2 linked regions of the Chitinophaga varians genome follow. The protein of the gene in region 2 interacts with the protein of the main gene of each other region in a pairwise test. Links are inferred from orthologs where the notes say so. Each region holds a gene or a part of one and is shown on either strand. Other genes may lie near its edges.

Region 1 (8,298 bases), on a different replicon or contig from region 2:
GACAGCGTTTCCACGGGCAACGGCCAGGGCTTCTTCGCTGATGTCGATCGCGGATACCACAGCAGCGGGGATGTTCTGTTTTAATGCCAGCGGGATACAGCCGCTGCCGGTGCCGATGTCCAGCAGATGCGGGTGGGGATGCCCTGCCAGGTCCTGTATGATCCAGGCTACCAGTTCTTCTGTTTCTGGCCTCGGGATCAGCACGTGATGGTTGACAGCCAGCTCCATGCCGTAAAACCAGCCGGAACCGGTGACATATTGTACCGGCTCCATCCGTTGCAGGGCTTCTATGGCGCTTTTGAGCCGGGTATTCTGATCAGGCGTCAATAATTTGGCTTTATGCACAAGGCGGTCCAGTTTATTCATGCCCGTTATATGCTCCAGCACAATATGGGCTATATTGGCGGCTTCGCGCGCATCGTATAAATCGCCTATGGCACCTGTGATATAGGTAAAGGCTGTTTGTATTGTCAAATTTGATGATTTAAGAATCAGCCGGAAAATACAAACCAGGAGGTGATTGGCATTTTCCGTCGGCTAAAAACGTAATTTTGGCAAAAATATTACTTTAACAGGGTATCATGAATAGCACAGACCATGAAATTTTTATGAGGCGGTGCCTGGAGCTGGCCGCCATGGGTCGTGGCCATGCGGCGCCTAACCCGGTGGTAGGGGCGGTGCTGGTGCATCAGGGCCGTATCATCGGGGAAGGTTACCACCGGCAATATGGTCAGGCACATGCGGAAGTGAACTGTGTGAACAGCGTTACGGCAGAAGACAGGCCCCTCATTCAGCGGGCCACGATGTATGTAAGCCTTGAACCCTGTGCGCATCATGGTAAAACGCCGCCCTGCGCAGATCTGATCGTGTCAGAAAAAATCCCGGAAGTAGTGATCGGTTGTGTGGACACTTTCTCTGCGGTGGCCGGCAAAGGGATCGAAAAACTGAAAAAGGCAGGCATAAAAGTACATACCGGTGTGCTGGAAACAGCCTGCAGGGCTATCAACCGCCGCTTCTTTACGTTTCATGAGCAGCAACGGCCCTATATCATCCTGAAATGGGCGCAGAGCCGCAATGGCTTTATGGCCGGTCCCGACGGCGCGCCGGTGCGTATCTCCAACCACTGGAGCGACCGCCTGGTACATCGCTGGCGCAGTGAGGAGATGGCTATTCTGGTAGGCACCCGCACGGCCATCCTCGATAACCCTCAACTGAATACGCGGCTGTGGCCCGGTAAGGACCCGGTGCGACTGGTCATCGACAGAACGCTGGCGGTTCCCCGAACACATCACCTGTGGGATGGCAGTATTCCTACCATCTTTATCACGGCGGAAAAAACAACGGATGAAAAAGCAGACCTGCTGACACTCGATTTTACGGCGCCATTACTGCCACAACTCATGCAACACCTCCACCAGCGCCAGATACAGAGCGTATTGGTGGAAGGCGGCCCTTACGTGTTGCAACGTTTCCTGGAAACAGACCTTTGGGACGAAGCGCGCGTTATAACGGGAACGAATACACTGTCTGATGGACTGCCGGCGCCGGTACTAAGACAGGCTGCGGTGGAAGAGACTTTACACCTGGAAGGTGACCGTATCGACATTTACCGTCGTGGTTAAAAAAGAATATTCTGGTTTTTCTAAAATATATAGATGGAGGTTTATTTTACGATTGATAAAACCGCTGTTGCTGAATTCAAGGACAGGGGCAGCAAATTTCTGGCTTATGTGTTTCCCGTGAAGACCCCTGAAGCGGTGAAGGATTGTCTGATGGAAGTGAAAAAAGAGCATCCCAAAGCCACCCACCATTGTTATGCTTACCGCTTAGGTACGGACGGACTTCAGTTTCGTGCCAATGATGACGGAGAACCTTCCGGTTCTGCGGGCAAACCTATCCTCGGGCAGATAGACAGTAAACAGTTGACGGATGTGCTGATCGTGGTGGTGCGGTATTTTGGCGGTACCCTGCTGGGTGTTCCCGGGCTGATCAATGCCTATAAGATGAGTGCTGCCATGGTATTGCAGCTGGTGCCGGCGGTCCAGAAGAACATAGAATCAAAATATCATCTCACTTTCGACTACACCATCATGAATGACGTGATGATCGTTGTGAAACAAAATAATTGCACCGTGCTGGCGCAGGAACTGCAGCTCTTTTGTACTATGGACATAGGAGTGCCCCGGGCGAACGAAGAGTTGTGCCTTTTACGCCTTCGCGACATTCACGGACTGGAGATAAAGACGTTGAAATAGCGGCAGCATGTTTCCCTGTCAGATGAAAATCGGCAAACAGTTCAAAACAGAGATAAGGCGATTGGGAGGCTTCCGGGGTGTCCAATTTAACGCATGCTCTTTTTAATAACAGCACGGTGGCCACGGCGGCCGCTGCAATTAAGAAGAATCGATAACGTTTCAACATAGTTGTAATATTAGGGTGATAACGAGGGACGATAAAAGAATATGCCAGAAATAGATTTGTTGAAAATGAATAAGTTATACAGCAGATAGGTCGATAAGATTGTCCGAACACGAAAGCCGAACGTCCAAAACCGGACAAAATCACGAAATCAATTACAAATTACGAATTAGGAATTACGAATGAAGGGCTTTCTTATAGAACGGTTAATTATTAACATTTCTATAAGAAAGCCCTTTATGTTTGTTGGGTTGTAACTCGGGAATTAAAACCGGGGACTAACCACAAGATCTTTGCTGCCAGGGGTGTATTTATAGAAACCTTCCCCGCTCTTTACGCCCAGGTATCCGGCGGTGACCATGTTCACCAGCAGGGGGCAGGGCGCATATTTCGGATTGCCAAAGCCATCATGTAACACATTGAGGATGGACAGGCATACGTCCAGCCCGATGAAGTCTGCCAGTTGCAGTGGTCCCATCGGATGGGCCATGCCGAGTTTCATCACTGTATCTATTTCTGCCACGCCGGCCACGCCTTCAAAAAGTGAATAGATGGCTTCATTGATCATGGGCATGAGGATACGGTTGGCGATGAAGCCGGGATAGTCGTTCACCACGCAGGGCACTTTGCCCAGCTTTTCGGAGAGGGCCACAATTTCCTGTGTGATGCTCTTATCTGTAGCATAGCCGTTGATGATCTCCACCAGTTTCATTACAGGCACCGGGTTCATAAAGTGCATGCCGATTACTTTTGCCGGCCGTTTGGTGGCGGCAGCAATTTTGGTGATGGAGATGGAAGAGGTATTGGTGGCCAGTATAGCGTCTGGGTGTGCATGCTCATCGAGTTCCTGGAATATTTTCAGTTTCAGCGCTACATTTTCAGTAGCCGCTTCCACTACGAGCGATACGTCTCTTACGCCATCAGGAATAGAAGTGAGAGGATTGATATTGGCGATCGTTTGTGCTTTCTGTACCTCGGAAACAGTGCCCTTGGACACTTGTCTGTCAAGGTTCTTGCTGATGGTCTGTATGGCCTTTTCGAGAGCTGCAGCTGATACATCTATCAGGTTTACCGCATAGCCATTCTGGGCAAATACGTGCGCTATACCATTGCCCATGGTGCCCGCGCCTATAACCGCTACTTTTTGCATGGAGATTATTTTGGTTCTGAATTATAGAGCAATATAAACAATTACGAATTACGGATGACGAAAGAAGGGCTGTCTTACAGAACGGCTACCAAATAACCTTTCCATAAAACAGCCCTTAATCTGTTATTCGTAATTAATAATCGTCTTTTCGTTTGAAATCACCCCGTTTCCAGGCCTGGATAAACTGTGCCCAGGCGAGAGGGTTGAAAATATTTTGTGGTGGTGGCTGGCCGGCGTAGTACAGGGATTGCGCCTGTTTGTTGAGGTACATGTTCGTGCCTTCTGCACCATCGACGGGCGTAAAGCGGGTCATGGCCCTGAGACGGGCGTTTTCCGTGTTTTTACGGGCTATTTCGTATGCATCGTCCGGGATGTCCATGCTGGCGAACGCTCTTTCAAACTCCTGCCGGTTGAGGTAGGGTTTGATGATGGTTACCGGAAGATAGGTAGTATCCTCCACCATCAGTTGTATGAGGGAGAAATTATTGCCTTTGAGTGTGGTTGGTATTTTATAGTCTTTCTTTTTGAAACCTACCGCGCTGAAAGTGAGGGTGTCACCTTTAAAAACCACGATAGAGAAGACGCCGGCGGAATTGGAAATGGTACCGCGGCCCTGGCCTCTGACGAGGACGCTGACGGCTGGTACGGCCCGCAGGCTGTCAGCAGTCATGGTGATCCCTGAAATTTGAATTACGCTGTCCCTGAAATCCGCAATTTGGGCTTTCAACAGGAAAGGAGATAAAAGGAACACCAGGATAAGTGACAGTATGTAGGATCTTTTGTGATGCATGCCGGCCCTAAGATATAGAAATTTAATTTACTTGTCTCCCTGCGACGGATGAACGCGAAGAAGAGTTTGTAAATTAACTTCCAATTGGGTTAACTTTGCAGGCAGGAATCGAATTTTAACAACAATTTATGATGACGAAAGAGCAGATTTTACAGGCCCTGAGCAACGTCGAAGAACCCGATCTGGGAAAGGATCTGGTGACGTTGAACATGGTAAAAGATATAGAGATAAACGGCAATAAGGTGAAGTTTACGGTAGTGCTGACAACACCGGCCTGCCCGTTGAAGGATCTTATCAGGAACGCATGTGTCAATGCCATTCATATGATGGTGAGCAAGGACGCGGAAGTGGAAGTGGTGATGACGGCCAATGTGAGCTCGCGCCGTACGGAAGGTAAAGGTGTACTGGCCGGCGTTAAAAATATTATTGTCGTGGCTTCCGGTAAAGGTGGCGTGGGCAAATCTACCGTGGCGGCCAATCTGGCGCTGGCACTGGGCCGTGATGGCGCCCGTGTGGGCCTGATGGACGCTGATATCTACGGACCGTCCGTTCCCATTATGTTTGGCCTCCGTGGCGAAAGACCGATGATGGTAGAGGTGGAAGGTAAAGGCATGATCCAGCCGATAGAGAAATTTGGCATTAAAGTGATGTCTATCGGCCTGCTGATCGATGAAAGACAGGCCGTGGTTTGGCGTGGCCCGATGGCCAGCAGCGCCCTCCGCCAGTTCCTCACCGATGTATACTGGGGCGAGCTGGACTATCTGGTGATCGATATGCCTCCCGGTACCGGTGATATCCACCTGACGCTGGTACAAACCGTACCGGTAACCGGCGCGGTGATGGTGACCACCCCGCAGGACGTGGCACTGGTAGATGTACAGAAAGGCATCGCCATGTTCAACGGCCAGCAGATTAATGTGCCTATCCTGGGACTGGTGGAAAATATGGCCTATTTCACACCGGCAGAGCTGCCGGAGAACAAATACTATATCTTCGGAAAAGAAGGTGGCAAAAAACTGGCGGAAGACCTGGAAATACCATTCCTGGGCCAGATCCCGCTGGTACAAAGCATCCGCGAAGGCGGCGACAGCGGTCAGCCCGCTATGGCCAGCGATGATAAAATTACCCGCAAAGCCTTCCTGGACGTGGCCGGCGCCGCTGCCAGAAGCATAGCCATGCGTAACGCTAATATTGCACCCACCAAAATTGTGGATGTGATCGTATAATACTTGTTCATTTAGATATTTGATTATTTAATTATTTTAAGGATTAAATAATCAAATAATTAGATGTCATACCTGACAGCGAAAATGAAGTGGTGTCGCCACGGCATTTTCGCTGTTTTTTTTGGAAAATCTTCATTCTTTTTTTCCTTATCTTTAGTTGAATCTTCCTCCGAAATGATTGTCGGTAAAGCATAACGACCACAACAACTACCACACAGTAAAATATTTTAGAGGTAATCATAATATGTTTAAACTGCTGCAATGCTTAAGTTTTACTTAACTTTGCGCCCCAAATAAACCGACTATGAATCGACAGGAATTGGTGAATCTTATTAAGGAAAAACAATCTTATCTGTGCGTAGGATTGGATACAGACATGCAAAAGATTCCAAAACACCTGCTGTCTCACGCAGATCCGGTGTTTGCCTTTAACAAGGCAATTATTGACGCCACCAAAGACCTTTGCGTGGCGTATAAAATCAATACGGCCTTTTACGAATGTATGGGCATCCGCGGATGGGAAAGCCTGCAGCGTACGGTAGAATATATCCCTTCCGGTATCTTTACCATCGCCGATGCTAAACGCGGCGATATCGGCAATACTTCCACCCAATACGCCAAAACTTTTTTTGATACGTATAAGTTTGATTCCGTTACGGTAGCTCCTTATATGGGGAAAGACAGCGTATTGCCATTCCTCCAGTTCCCGGAGAAATGGACCATTCTCCTCGGGCTTACTTCCAATGAAGGCAGCCAGGACTTCCAGCTGCAACAGGCGGGAGATGAGCTGCTGTTTGAAAAAGTGATAAAAACAGCGATGGAGTGGGGCACCCCGGACAACCTGATGTTTGTGGTGGGCGCTACCCAATCCGCTCAACTGGGCTATATCCGTAAAATGGCACCAGACAACTTTTTCCTGGTGCCGGGCGTAGGCGCCCAGGGAGGCAGCCTGCAGGAAATATCCACACAGGCCATGAACAAAGACTGCGGCCTGCTCGTCAACGTGAGCCGTGGTATTATCTATGCCGGCAACGGTGAAGACTTTGCCACCGATGCCCGTAATGCCGCCCTGCAATACCAGCAGGAAATGGCCACTTACCTCAATCAGACAACTGTCAGCCTCTGATACTGACAATAGCCGTTGGCGTTAGCTTTTGGCCTGCTGTGAAAATTTTTTCCATAAGGCTGAAAGTTAACCGCCACTCAGGCAGTTATTTGAATACACAGTTCTTCTCTGTCCACCACGGAAGCACCTCAAAACGCAACCTCCCCGCACGTACCGCCGGATCTTCCTTCACCAGCTGCTCCGCTTCCAGACTGTCCCTGCAATCCAGTATAAATATTCCCTTCATATCGCCATCATTATCAAAAGGGCCTGCTACCAGCAATTTGCCGGTCTGCGCCAGTTGTTGTATATGCTGCAGGTGGGCGGACTGAATACCGGCGGCTGCTACTGCCGGCTGATCGCGGTGTGGGCCGTTCTTCAAAAAGACCATCCAGTAACGTTTCATGTTCGGGTTGACGCTTGTCTCTTTCCTGGCTTCATGGACAGATGGTGATTGCAAAGTAGCGGGATGAAAAGATACTATCACGATAACCAGAAATCCCAGCAGAAAAATTGCAGGAATAACTTTGCTTGCCATACGGGTATTTTCACCGAAGGTAGACAATCAATGACGAATTGTGAATTAGAATTAAATTAAGAAATGATGATGAATGATTGATTCCTAATGTGTTAGCGAGGCCCGCCATTAGCCGTTACCGTTATAGGCGGCGCGCCACCCGCCGTTCGTAAGTCGTAATTGGTTATATTGGGTTATTAAACATGAACAGATGTCTAAAGATTTATTCCAGTCACCGGATTATTATGCTGTAGATGGTTTGTTGACAGAAGAACACCTGTTAATCCGCGATACAGTAAGGCAGTGGGTAAAGAAAGAGGTTTCGCCCATTATTGAAGATTATTGCCAGCGTGCCGAATTCCCTTCGCAGATTTTAAAAGGGCTTGGCGAACTTGGCTGTTTTGGCCCTACTATCCCGCAGGAATACGGCGGTGGCGGCATGGACCATATTGCCTATGGACTGATGATGCAGGAGCTGGAACGGGGTGACAGCGGCATCCGCTCCACAGCTTCGGTGCAGGGCTCGCTGGTAATGTACCCCATTTTTACTTTCGGCAGTGAAGCACAGAAAAAGAAATACCTGCCCAAACTGGCCTCAGGCGAATGGATGGGCTGCTTTGGCCTCACCGAGCCAGACCACGGTTCCAATCCGGCAGGCATGATCACCAACTACCGCGAAGACGGCGACCACGTGATCCTCAACGGCGCTAAAATGTGGATATCCAACGCGCCATTTGCACAAATAGCGGTGGTATGGGCTAAAGACCCCGAAGGCGTTATCCGCGGCCTCATTGTGGAACGTGGCATGGAAGGTTTTACCACACCGGAAACGAAAGGTAAATGGAGCCTGCGCGCCAGCGCTACCGGTGAACTGGTGTTCGATAACGTGAGAGTGCCCAAAGAAAATATTCTGCCACTGGTAAAAGGACTGAAAGGGCCGCTCAGCTGCCTTTCTTCTGCCCGCTATGGTATTGCATGGGGCGTGATCGGCGCCGCGATGGACTGCTACGACACCGCCCTGCGTTATTCAAAGGAACGTAACCAGTTCGGCCGCCCTATCGGTGGTTTCCAGCTTACACAAAAGAAACTCGC
Region 2 (8,487 bases):
TGCGATTCCGCGTCGTTGATGGGGATACCGTTGACGGTCACGTTGATGCGGGTGATATCAGAGCCGCGTACGCGCATGCCCGTATAGCCGATACCGGTGCCTGCGTCAGAATTGGTGACTACGCCGGGCTGCTGGTCCAGCAGCTGTGGCAGGTCCTGGCCGAGGTTGCCTTTTTTGATATCGGCGGCAGTGAGCGTGCTGTTGACGAACGGCGCGTTTTTACCGGCACGGAGACTGCTGATCTCTACCGGTTTCACCAGCAGACCGGTTTCTTCGAGAACGATGTCTGCCACCTGTGTATTATTGGCGGATTGTATTGTTGTGGTGTATGATTTGTAGCCGATATAGCTGGCTTGTAGTATATAACTTCCTTTTTTAGGGAGATGGACAGAGAAGTGTCCCTGCCGGTCTGTTAAGGCGCCGGTTTGATTCACAGATATGGTAACGCCTTCCAGTGGCCTACCGTTGGTTTTGCTGGTAACGGTACCAGTAACCAGGGATTGTGCATGTAAAGTGCCTGCCATAGACAGCAGCACCAGCAACATCAGCTGTTTCATTTCTAGTATGTCTGTTTTCGTTTTTTTAAATTCCTAACCAGCATTACCTGGTCCAGGTTCTGTGGGTGTGATCTCAGCCTGAAAAGTAAGGCACCCCATAAATCGCGGCGGAACGGTTGATCTCCTTGCGAAGCCACAAAGGTAGCACAAAAAAACATCTTTTGCGGTTTTGCTTTTCTGCCGGGGCTTTTACGTGAAGGAAAAATACTTTGCGCTCTTCTCCTGTGTGAAACAAAAAATTGCTTAATTTCCTGTTACACTTCTCTCAATCATCTTGTATTTAATTTTTAACCATTAAATCTTTATGAGATGATGAAACTTCAGTTTATCGGCTATCTGGGCCGGGATGTTGTCAGGAAAGAAGTGAACGGCAACGTGGTGCTCAATTTTCCGGTGGCCGTTAACGAGCGTTTCCGGAACCGTGACGGGGTACTGGAAGAACGGACCACCTGGGTGGACTGCTCCCTGTGGGGACGGGAAACCATGGCCGCGCACCTGCACCAGGGAACGCTGGTGTACGTGGAAGGCGGCCCCAGGGTGGAAGGGTATATTTCCCGCACCGATCAGCCTGCCGCGGCCTTAAGGCTCCGGGTGTACCACCTGCAACTGCTCAGCCGTAAGGATGACGACAGACGCCGTCCCGCTCCTGTAGAGGTCCCGGCCGTTCCGGAACAGGAACTGGTGGAAGAACAACCCGCCGATGATCTGCCCTTCTAAAAAAGACATGCATTCCAATATGAAAGCCAACCGGTTATGGTTGGCTTTTTCATTTTCTTTGAAAAAAGTTTTGGTGCGAATGAAATTAATACTATCTTTGCACCCTCATTGCGAGGTAGAGCAGAGGTAGCTCGTCGGGCTCATAACCCGAAGGTCAGTGGTTCGAATCCGCTCCTCGCTACAAAAGAGCGCATCAGCGCTGGTAAAGAGACCAGAAAGAGCCGAAGAAATTCGGCTTTTTTTATTTCCGTAAGTTTGAGTAGAGAAAAAGCAGCACAGCCTTTATTAGATAGTCATGCACAAAGCAGGTTTTGTAAACATATTCGGTAAGCCCAATGCGGGGAAAAGTACCTTGCTCAACGCCATCATCGGCGAAAAGCTCGCTATTATATCACCCAAAGTGCAAACCACCAGGCACCGTATCACCGGTGTCATCACCGAACCCGGTTACCAGATCGTATTCTCGGACACCCCGGGTATCATCGACCCGAAATACAAACTGCACGAGAAAATGATGGGTGCGGTAAAATCCGCACTGGAAGATGCAGACGTCGCCCTGCTGATCATGGACGCGAAAGACTCGCTGGAAGAGAACCTCGAACTGTTCGATTCCCTGCGCCTCAAAGTGCCGGCCATCCTCATCCTCAACAAAATGGACAACCTCTCCAAAGAGGATATGGACACGCTGATGGAGAAAGCGAAAGCATGGGGCAAAGCAAAAGTAGTGGTGCCTATCTCCGCCAGACAGAAAAAAGGTATCAAGGAACTGATGCAGGAAATCGTAGCGCTGCTGCCAGAAGGCAACGCGTTCTATCCGGACGACACCCTAACGGACAAGTCTACACGTTTCCTCGTGGCGGAAATGATCCGGGAGAAAATCTTCCAGCTGTTTGAAGAAGAAATCCCTTATCATACCACGGTGATCGTTACACAGTACCAGGAAAAAGAAACACTGACAAAAATAGCAGCAGAGATCATCGTTACCCGCGAAACACAGAAAGGCATCATCCTCGGCGAGAAAGGCAAATCCATCCGTGAGCTGGGAACACTGGCCAGACAAGACATCGAGAAATTCATCGAACGCAAGGTATTCCTCGAACTGCATGTGAAAGTACGTGGCAAATGGCGGGACAATGACCTGTACCTGAAAGAATATGGGTACTAGTCAGTAATTTTAAAAAGTAGTAATCATAATAATACAATGGCTGGATTTACAGTAGCTATAGTGGGCCGCCCCAACGTGGGCAAATCAACGTTGTTCAACCGTTTGCTGGAACAGCGCCGCGCTATCGTGGACGATCAGAGCGGTGTTACCCGCGATCGTCAGTATGGTATCGCTGACTGGAACGGCAAATCGTTCAACGTGATCGATACCGGTGGGTTTGTGACCAATAGCGATGACGTTTTTGAGCGGGAAATCCGCAAACAGGCGAAAGTGGCCATGGATGAGGCTAACGTGCTCATCTTCATGACGGACGTAACGACGGGTATCACCGACCTCGATACGGACGTGGCCAACCTGCTGCGCCGTACTTCCAAACCGGTATACCTGGTGGTCAATAAAGTAGATAACGCCCAGCGCCAGCTGGAAGCCAACGAGTTCTACAGCCTCGGCTTCGAAAGAACTTACTTCCTCTCTTCCATGAGCGGCAGCGGCACCGGTGAACTGCTGGACGATGTGGTGTCCCATATCACTGATGATATGGATGACCCGAACCTGGAAGCTGATGTGCCGAAAATCGCCATCATCGGCCAGCCGAACGTGGGCAAATCATCCCTGCTCAATGCACTGGTAGGGGCAGACCGTAACATCGTTTCCGATATCGCCGGTACTACCCGCGATACCATTCATACCCGGTACAATATGTACCAGAAAGACTTTATCCTGATCGATACGGCCGGTATCCGCCGCAAACAGAAGGTGAATGAAGATCTGGAGTTCTACTCCGTGATCCGCGCCATCAAAGCGGTAGATGAGGCAGACGTGGTAATGTTGCTGCTGGATGCTGAAAAAGGCATCACCGCACAGGACCTCAGCATCTTCAGCCTCGCTGCCCGTAAAGGTAAAGGTGTAGTGGTGCTGGTCAACAAGTGGGACCTGGTGGAAAAAAGCACCAACACGGCACGTGATTATGAAAAGGAACTGAAGAACCGCCTGGCGCCATTCTCCGATGTGCCTATCATCTTCACTTCCGTGGTGGAAAAGCAGCGTATCTTCAAAGCGATCGAAACGGCGCTGGAAGTATATGAGAACCGCCTGCGCAGAGTACAGACCGCCCGTCTCAACGAGGTGATGCTGAAAGCAATTGAAGCGTACCATCCACCGGTAGTAAGAGGGGTGCCCATCCGTATTAAATACGTAACGCAACTGCCTACGCACACACCTGCGTTTGCCTTCTTCTGTAACCTGCCCGATGATGTGAAGACGCCGTACAGGAACTATCTGGAAAACCAGCTCCGTACCAACTTCAACTTTAGCGGTGTGCCAGTGAAGATCTTTTTCCGGAAAAAATAGCCGTAAAAAAAGGAAATGAATTGATTTTGTATTCTGAAATTATTCTATACCTTTGCCGCGGTTTTAAAAAAATAAAACAAACTGAAAATGAAAAAAGTATTTGTATTTGCAATCGCAGCTGGTATGTTCTTCGTAGCTTGTAACGGTGGTAGCACTCCTGCTGCTGACTCTACTGCTACTACTGTAGACACAATGAACGCTGCTCCTGTAGCTCCTGCTGTAACTGATTCTGCTGCTGCTGCTGTAGCTCCTGCTGCTGACTCTGCTGCTAAAGCTCCGGTTGCTGATTCTGCTGCTGCTGCAACTCCTGCTAAGTAAGCGAATATTATTGCTAATAATATCAATTCTTGCAAGAATAAAAAAGCCGATCGCATGCGATCGGCTTTTTTATTTGGTTATGATCATACGTTTTTATTCTTCAAGCAGAGACGCCAGGTTGCTTAATTCATCCTGACGGTAGGCATCTTTATCGTCCCGGAAACATTTCGCCAATTCTTCCAGCAGGAACTGGATAATGCGTTTGTTGGACTGTGGTTTGAAATAAGATGGCACAGATGGTACGGAAACCCTTTTCAGATAAGTATCTACGTCCTGTTGGGTATAGATCTGGCCCTGAATGGGATCGATGAAGAACAGGATGCGCTGGTCGTTCGGTTCTACGGGTTCATCAAAATCGATGAACGTATCAAAATACGCCAGTATGAACTGCCGGGGGATATTGACCGCATATACCGGCAGGTCCAGCATAGCACACAGGCTTTGATAGATAATGCCGTTGGTAAGAGGATTGCCTTTTTTGGATTCTATCACCTGGTTGATGAAAAACTGGTTTTTCCGCTGATAGGACACTTCTTCCCCTTTGAGTCCGAAGTAATTATAGATCATGCTGTTGAGCACATTGATCTTCTCCAGTGGTGTCAGGTAGTTATTCAGCTCCAGCCAAATATTGCGTTTGATGCGTTCTATTTCGTTGAGCACCTGTGAAGGCACCAGGTCGGGGAACTGGTAGCGGGCCACCAGGATGGCGCCCTGCATCAGGTCCTGCAGTTCCGACAAGCTCCATGCACGCAAGGCCGCCTGCAGGTCCTGGTAATGGACCCGGTGGATCAGCAGTTCTATCCTTTCCTGTATGGACTCGTCCACGGTATTCTCCCATAAATTCTCCAGGTTGGGAATGATATCCTTGCCGTACAGCAGAATTTTGCTGGCAACGGTGTCGAATACTTCCTGGTCCGGATCATCCAACAGGTGGAACAATGCATTTATTTCCTTGTTTTCGTGCATACGCAATGGTAATATGCCCGGGTTACGGGTTATTCAGCTTTCTTCTTCCGCGGCGGCGCTTTTTTCTTGGGCGGATTGGCTTTGGCATCTTCGATGATGGCTTTGGCTTCTTCCACGGTCAGGTCCGCAGCGGTGTCAATTTTCTCTTTCGGTATCTTGTAGTTCTTCAGGCCCTGTTTGATATAGGGGCCATAAGGACCTTTCAGTATCTGGATTTTTTCCTTCTCAAATATTTTGATGGTCCGTTCGTCTTTGGCAGCTCTTTTTTCCACGATGAGGGGAGCTACTTCGTCCAGTTCCACGGTGTACGGGTCCATTTCCTTTTTGAGGGAGTAGAACTTCTTGTCGTGCTGTGCGTACGGACCGAAGCGGCCGATGTTGATGATCACGTCTGAATCTTCAAACTGTCCGAGGTTGCGGGGCAGCCGGAACAGTTCCATGGCTTCTTCCAGGGAAATGGTTTCGATGCTCTGGGTGGCTTTCAGTTTGGCGAAGCGGGGTTTTTCCTCGTCTTCCACCTTACCGATCTGGATCATCGGGCCATAGCGTCCCATGCGGGCCACAATGGGCTTGCCGGTAGATTCTTCTACGCCCAGCTGGCGTTCTCCTTTTACGCGTTCAGCGTTTTCCAGCGTGTTTTCCACATCTTTATGGAAAGGGCTGTAAAACTCTTTCAGCATTTTGTTCCACACCTTTTTGCCGTTGGCGATTTCGTCGAACTCTTCTTCAATTTTAGCGGTGAAACCGTAGTCCATCACGGAATTGAAGTACTGGTTGAGGAAATCGGTCACGATCATGCCGAGGTCTGTCGGGAACAGTTTGGATTTTTCGGCGCCGGTGTTTTCGCTTTCTGTCTGCTGGCTGATTTTGTCAGCTTTGAGCACCAGAATGCGGAATTCTCTTTTAATGCCTTCCTTGTCCCTTTTTTCCACATATCCTCTTTTCTGGATGGTGGTAATGGTAGGGGCGTAGGTAGACGGGCGGCCGATGCCCAGTTCTTCCAGTTTTTTTACGAGGCTGGCCTCCGTATAGCGGGGCGCAGGGCGGGAGAATCTTTCGGTGGCCTTCATTTCCCTGAGGTCCAGCGTTTGTTTCACGGCCAGTGGCGGCAGTGACCCTTCCTGTGCTTCGTCTTCGTTGATATCTTCATCATCGTGGCTTTCCATGTATACTTTCAGGAAGCCGTCAAATTTCAATACTTCACCGCTGGCGGTCAGTTCTTCCTTGTTGGTGGAGATATTGATTTTAGCGATGGTTTTTTCCAGTTCAGCGTCAGCCATCTGGCTGGCGATGGTCCGTTTCCAGATCAGTTCGTACAGTTTGCGGGTATCGCTGTCGTCTACGGTGGGGTTTTCCATGTAGGTGGGGCGGATCGCTTCGTGCGCTTCCTGGGCGGATTCGTTTTTGTTTTTGAATTTGCGGAACTGGTGATAGCGGTCGCCAAAGCTGGTTTTGATCGCTTTTTCAATTTCCGCTACCGCTGTATCAGAGAGATTCACGGAGTCAGTACGCATGTAGGTAATAAAACCGCTTTCATACAGCTTCTGGGCCAGCAGCATGGTTTTAGACACGCTGTACCCCAGTTTGCGGCTGGCTTCCTGTTGCAGGGTGGAAGTGGTGAAAGGAGCGGCAGGTGATTTTTTGCCGGGTTTTACCTGTATATCTTTAACGGAATAGACAGCAGCCACACATTCTTTGAGGAATTTCTCCGCATCTTCCGCTGTTTTAAATTTATTAGGGCCTTCGGCCTTAAAGGAGATGTTTTTACCGTTGATGTCTTTGCCGGTGAACCATGCCTCTACCTTAAAGGTGCTAACGGCGGTAAAACCGTTGATTTCACGTTCTCTTTCCACGATGAGGCGTACCGCTACAGACTGCACACGACCGGCAGAAAGGGAGTTACGCATGCTCATTTTACGCCATAACACGGGAGAAAGCTCAAAACCCACGATCCTGTCCAGGATACGGCGGGCCTGCTGCGCGTTTACGCGGTCCATGTCCAGCTTGCGCGGGTGCTGTACGGCGTTTTCGATGGCCGGTTTGGTGATTTCGTGGAATACGATACGTTTGGTTTCTTTCGGATCGAGGCCCAGTACCTCGCACAAATGCCATGAAATGGCTTCCCCTTCACGGTCCTCATCCGTTGCCAGCCAAACCTCATCGGTTTCCTTTGCCAGCTTCTTGAGGTCTTTTACCACCTTTTCTTTATCTTCCGGTATTACATATTTAGGCCTGAAGTTATTTTCGATGTCTATCCCCATGTCGTCCTTCTCCAGGTCACGGATGTGCCCGAAGCAGGATTTGACTTCAAAGTCCTTGCCCAGAATTTTTTCAATGGTCTTGGCCTTTGCCGGGGACTCTACTATAACTAAATTTTTTGCCATGTATGCTTCTTTAATATGCTGCTAAATACGTAAAAAATCGTAAAATAAATACTAATAGGGTTTGCAATTATATAAAAGTACCTTCAAATTAAAAAATAAGGCCCCTTGGTAAAAGTACGAATTACCCCCTATCGATGATGAATTCCAGACCATGAATTATCAATGAAGGGGTGCTATCCCTATGATGGTATTAGTCATCTGGTTATTTAAACTTTTCTATATAATAAATAATATTAATTTGTTTAAACGAATAATTAATAATAAACCATTAAAGAACATCTTAATTCGTAATCCGTCATGCGTAAATCGTAATTGGATTCGTATTTTTAGTTTATGGATATTGTAATCATTGGTACCGGAAATGTGGCCCATTGTTTCGGACAGTTGTTAAAACTGCATGGCCACCAGGTCAAGCAGGTGGTAGGCCGTAACCCCGAACATGCCAGGGAGCTTTCGGAGATGCTGAACTCCACTTTCACCACTGACCTGATGGATATTAATATGGAGGCAGACGTTTATCTGCTGGCGGTCAGTGATGCGGCCATCCCGGAGCTGAATGACCAGCTGCGCCTGGGCAAGCGGATCGTGGCCCATACTGCGGGCGCCGTGCCCCTGAGCGCTATCTCCCGGATATCGGTCAATACCGGCGTGCTGTACCCGCTGCAGTCCATCCGTAAAGAGCTCAAAAACTATCCGCCTATACCCATTATGCTGGAAGCGGGCAATGATGATGTGCTGAAACGCCTGCAGGCCATTGCCGGCAGCATCGCTTCCCGTATCACCATCGCCGACTCGGAACAGCGCCTGAAATACCACTTCACCGCAGTACTGTGCAATAACTTCACCAACCATCTCTTTGCTGAAGCGAAGGCCTATTGTGACCGGGAACAGCTGGATTTCACCCTGCTGCAACCTATTATTAAGGAGACATTCGACCGGCTGGAGAAACATGCTCCCGAAACGGTGCAAACCGGTCCGGCGCTCCGTAACGACGAGACCACCATGGCGCTGCACCGTACCCTGCTGGCCG

What was found.
Region 1: the proteins of topA (region 2) and HGH92_RS17850 interact in binary tests that used the Escherichia coli proteins (3 or more experiments, as listed by UniProt). The link is inferred for Chitinophaga varians from one-to-one orthologs.

The regions. Positions count from the first base shown.
Region 1 is NZ_JABAIA010000002.1:789,622-797,919, forward strand. What follows is about bases 568-3,455. They hold HGH92_RS17850 (IMPACT family protein), read left to right. Parts: upstream 568-1,655; coding sequence 1,656-2,255; downstream 2,256-3,455. Other genes in these bases: ribD (bifunctional diaminohydroxyphosphoribosylaminopyrimidine deaminase/5-amino-6-(5-phosphoribosylamino)uracil reductase RibD), read left to right, coding at 582-1,622; HGH92_RS17855 (3-hydroxyacyl-CoA dehydrogenase family protein), read right to left, coding at 2,684-3,455. Outside these bases: prmC (peptide chain release factor N(5)-glutamine methyltransferase), read right to left, coding at 1-474; more of HGH92_RS17855, read right to left, coding at 3,456-3,574; HGH92_RS17860 (carboxypeptidase-like regulatory domain-containing protein), read right to left, coding at 3,702-4,358; HGH92_RS17865 (Mrp/NBP35 family ATP-binding protein), read left to right, coding at 4,487-5,584; pyrF (orotidine-5'-phosphate decarboxylase), read left to right, coding at 5,889-6,710; HGH92_RS17875 (YciI family protein), read right to left, coding at 6,796-7,227; HGH92_RS17880 (acyl-CoA dehydrogenase family protein), read left to right, coding at 7,418-8,298.
Region 2 is NZ_JABAIA010000001.1:1,272,207-1,280,693, reverse strand. Bases 4,781-7,857 are described here. They hold topA (type I DNA topoisomerase), read right to left. Parts: upstream 7,458-7,857; coding sequence 5,103-7,457; downstream 4,781-5,102. Other genes in these bases: HGH92_RS05130 (Rossmann-like and DUF2520 domain-containing protein), read left to right, coding at 7,791-7,857; HGH92_RS05140 (transglutaminase-like domain-containing protein), read right to left, coding at 4,781-5,073. Also shown: HGH92_RS05170 (TonB-dependent receptor), read right to left, coding at 1-557; HGH92_RS05165 (single-stranded DNA-binding protein), read left to right, coding at 867-1,274; GTPase Era, read left to right, coding at 1,570-2,439; ribosome biogenesis GTPase Der, read left to right, coding at 2,476-3,789; HGH92_RS05145 (hypothetical protein), read right to left, coding at 3,834-4,163; more of HGH92_RS05140, read right to left, coding at 4,201-4,780; more of HGH92_RS05130, read left to right, coding at 7,858-8,487. UniProt on the Escherichia coli protein: Releases the supercoiling and torsional tension of DNA, which is introduced during the DNA replication and transcription, by transiently cleaving and rejoining one strand of the DNA duplex.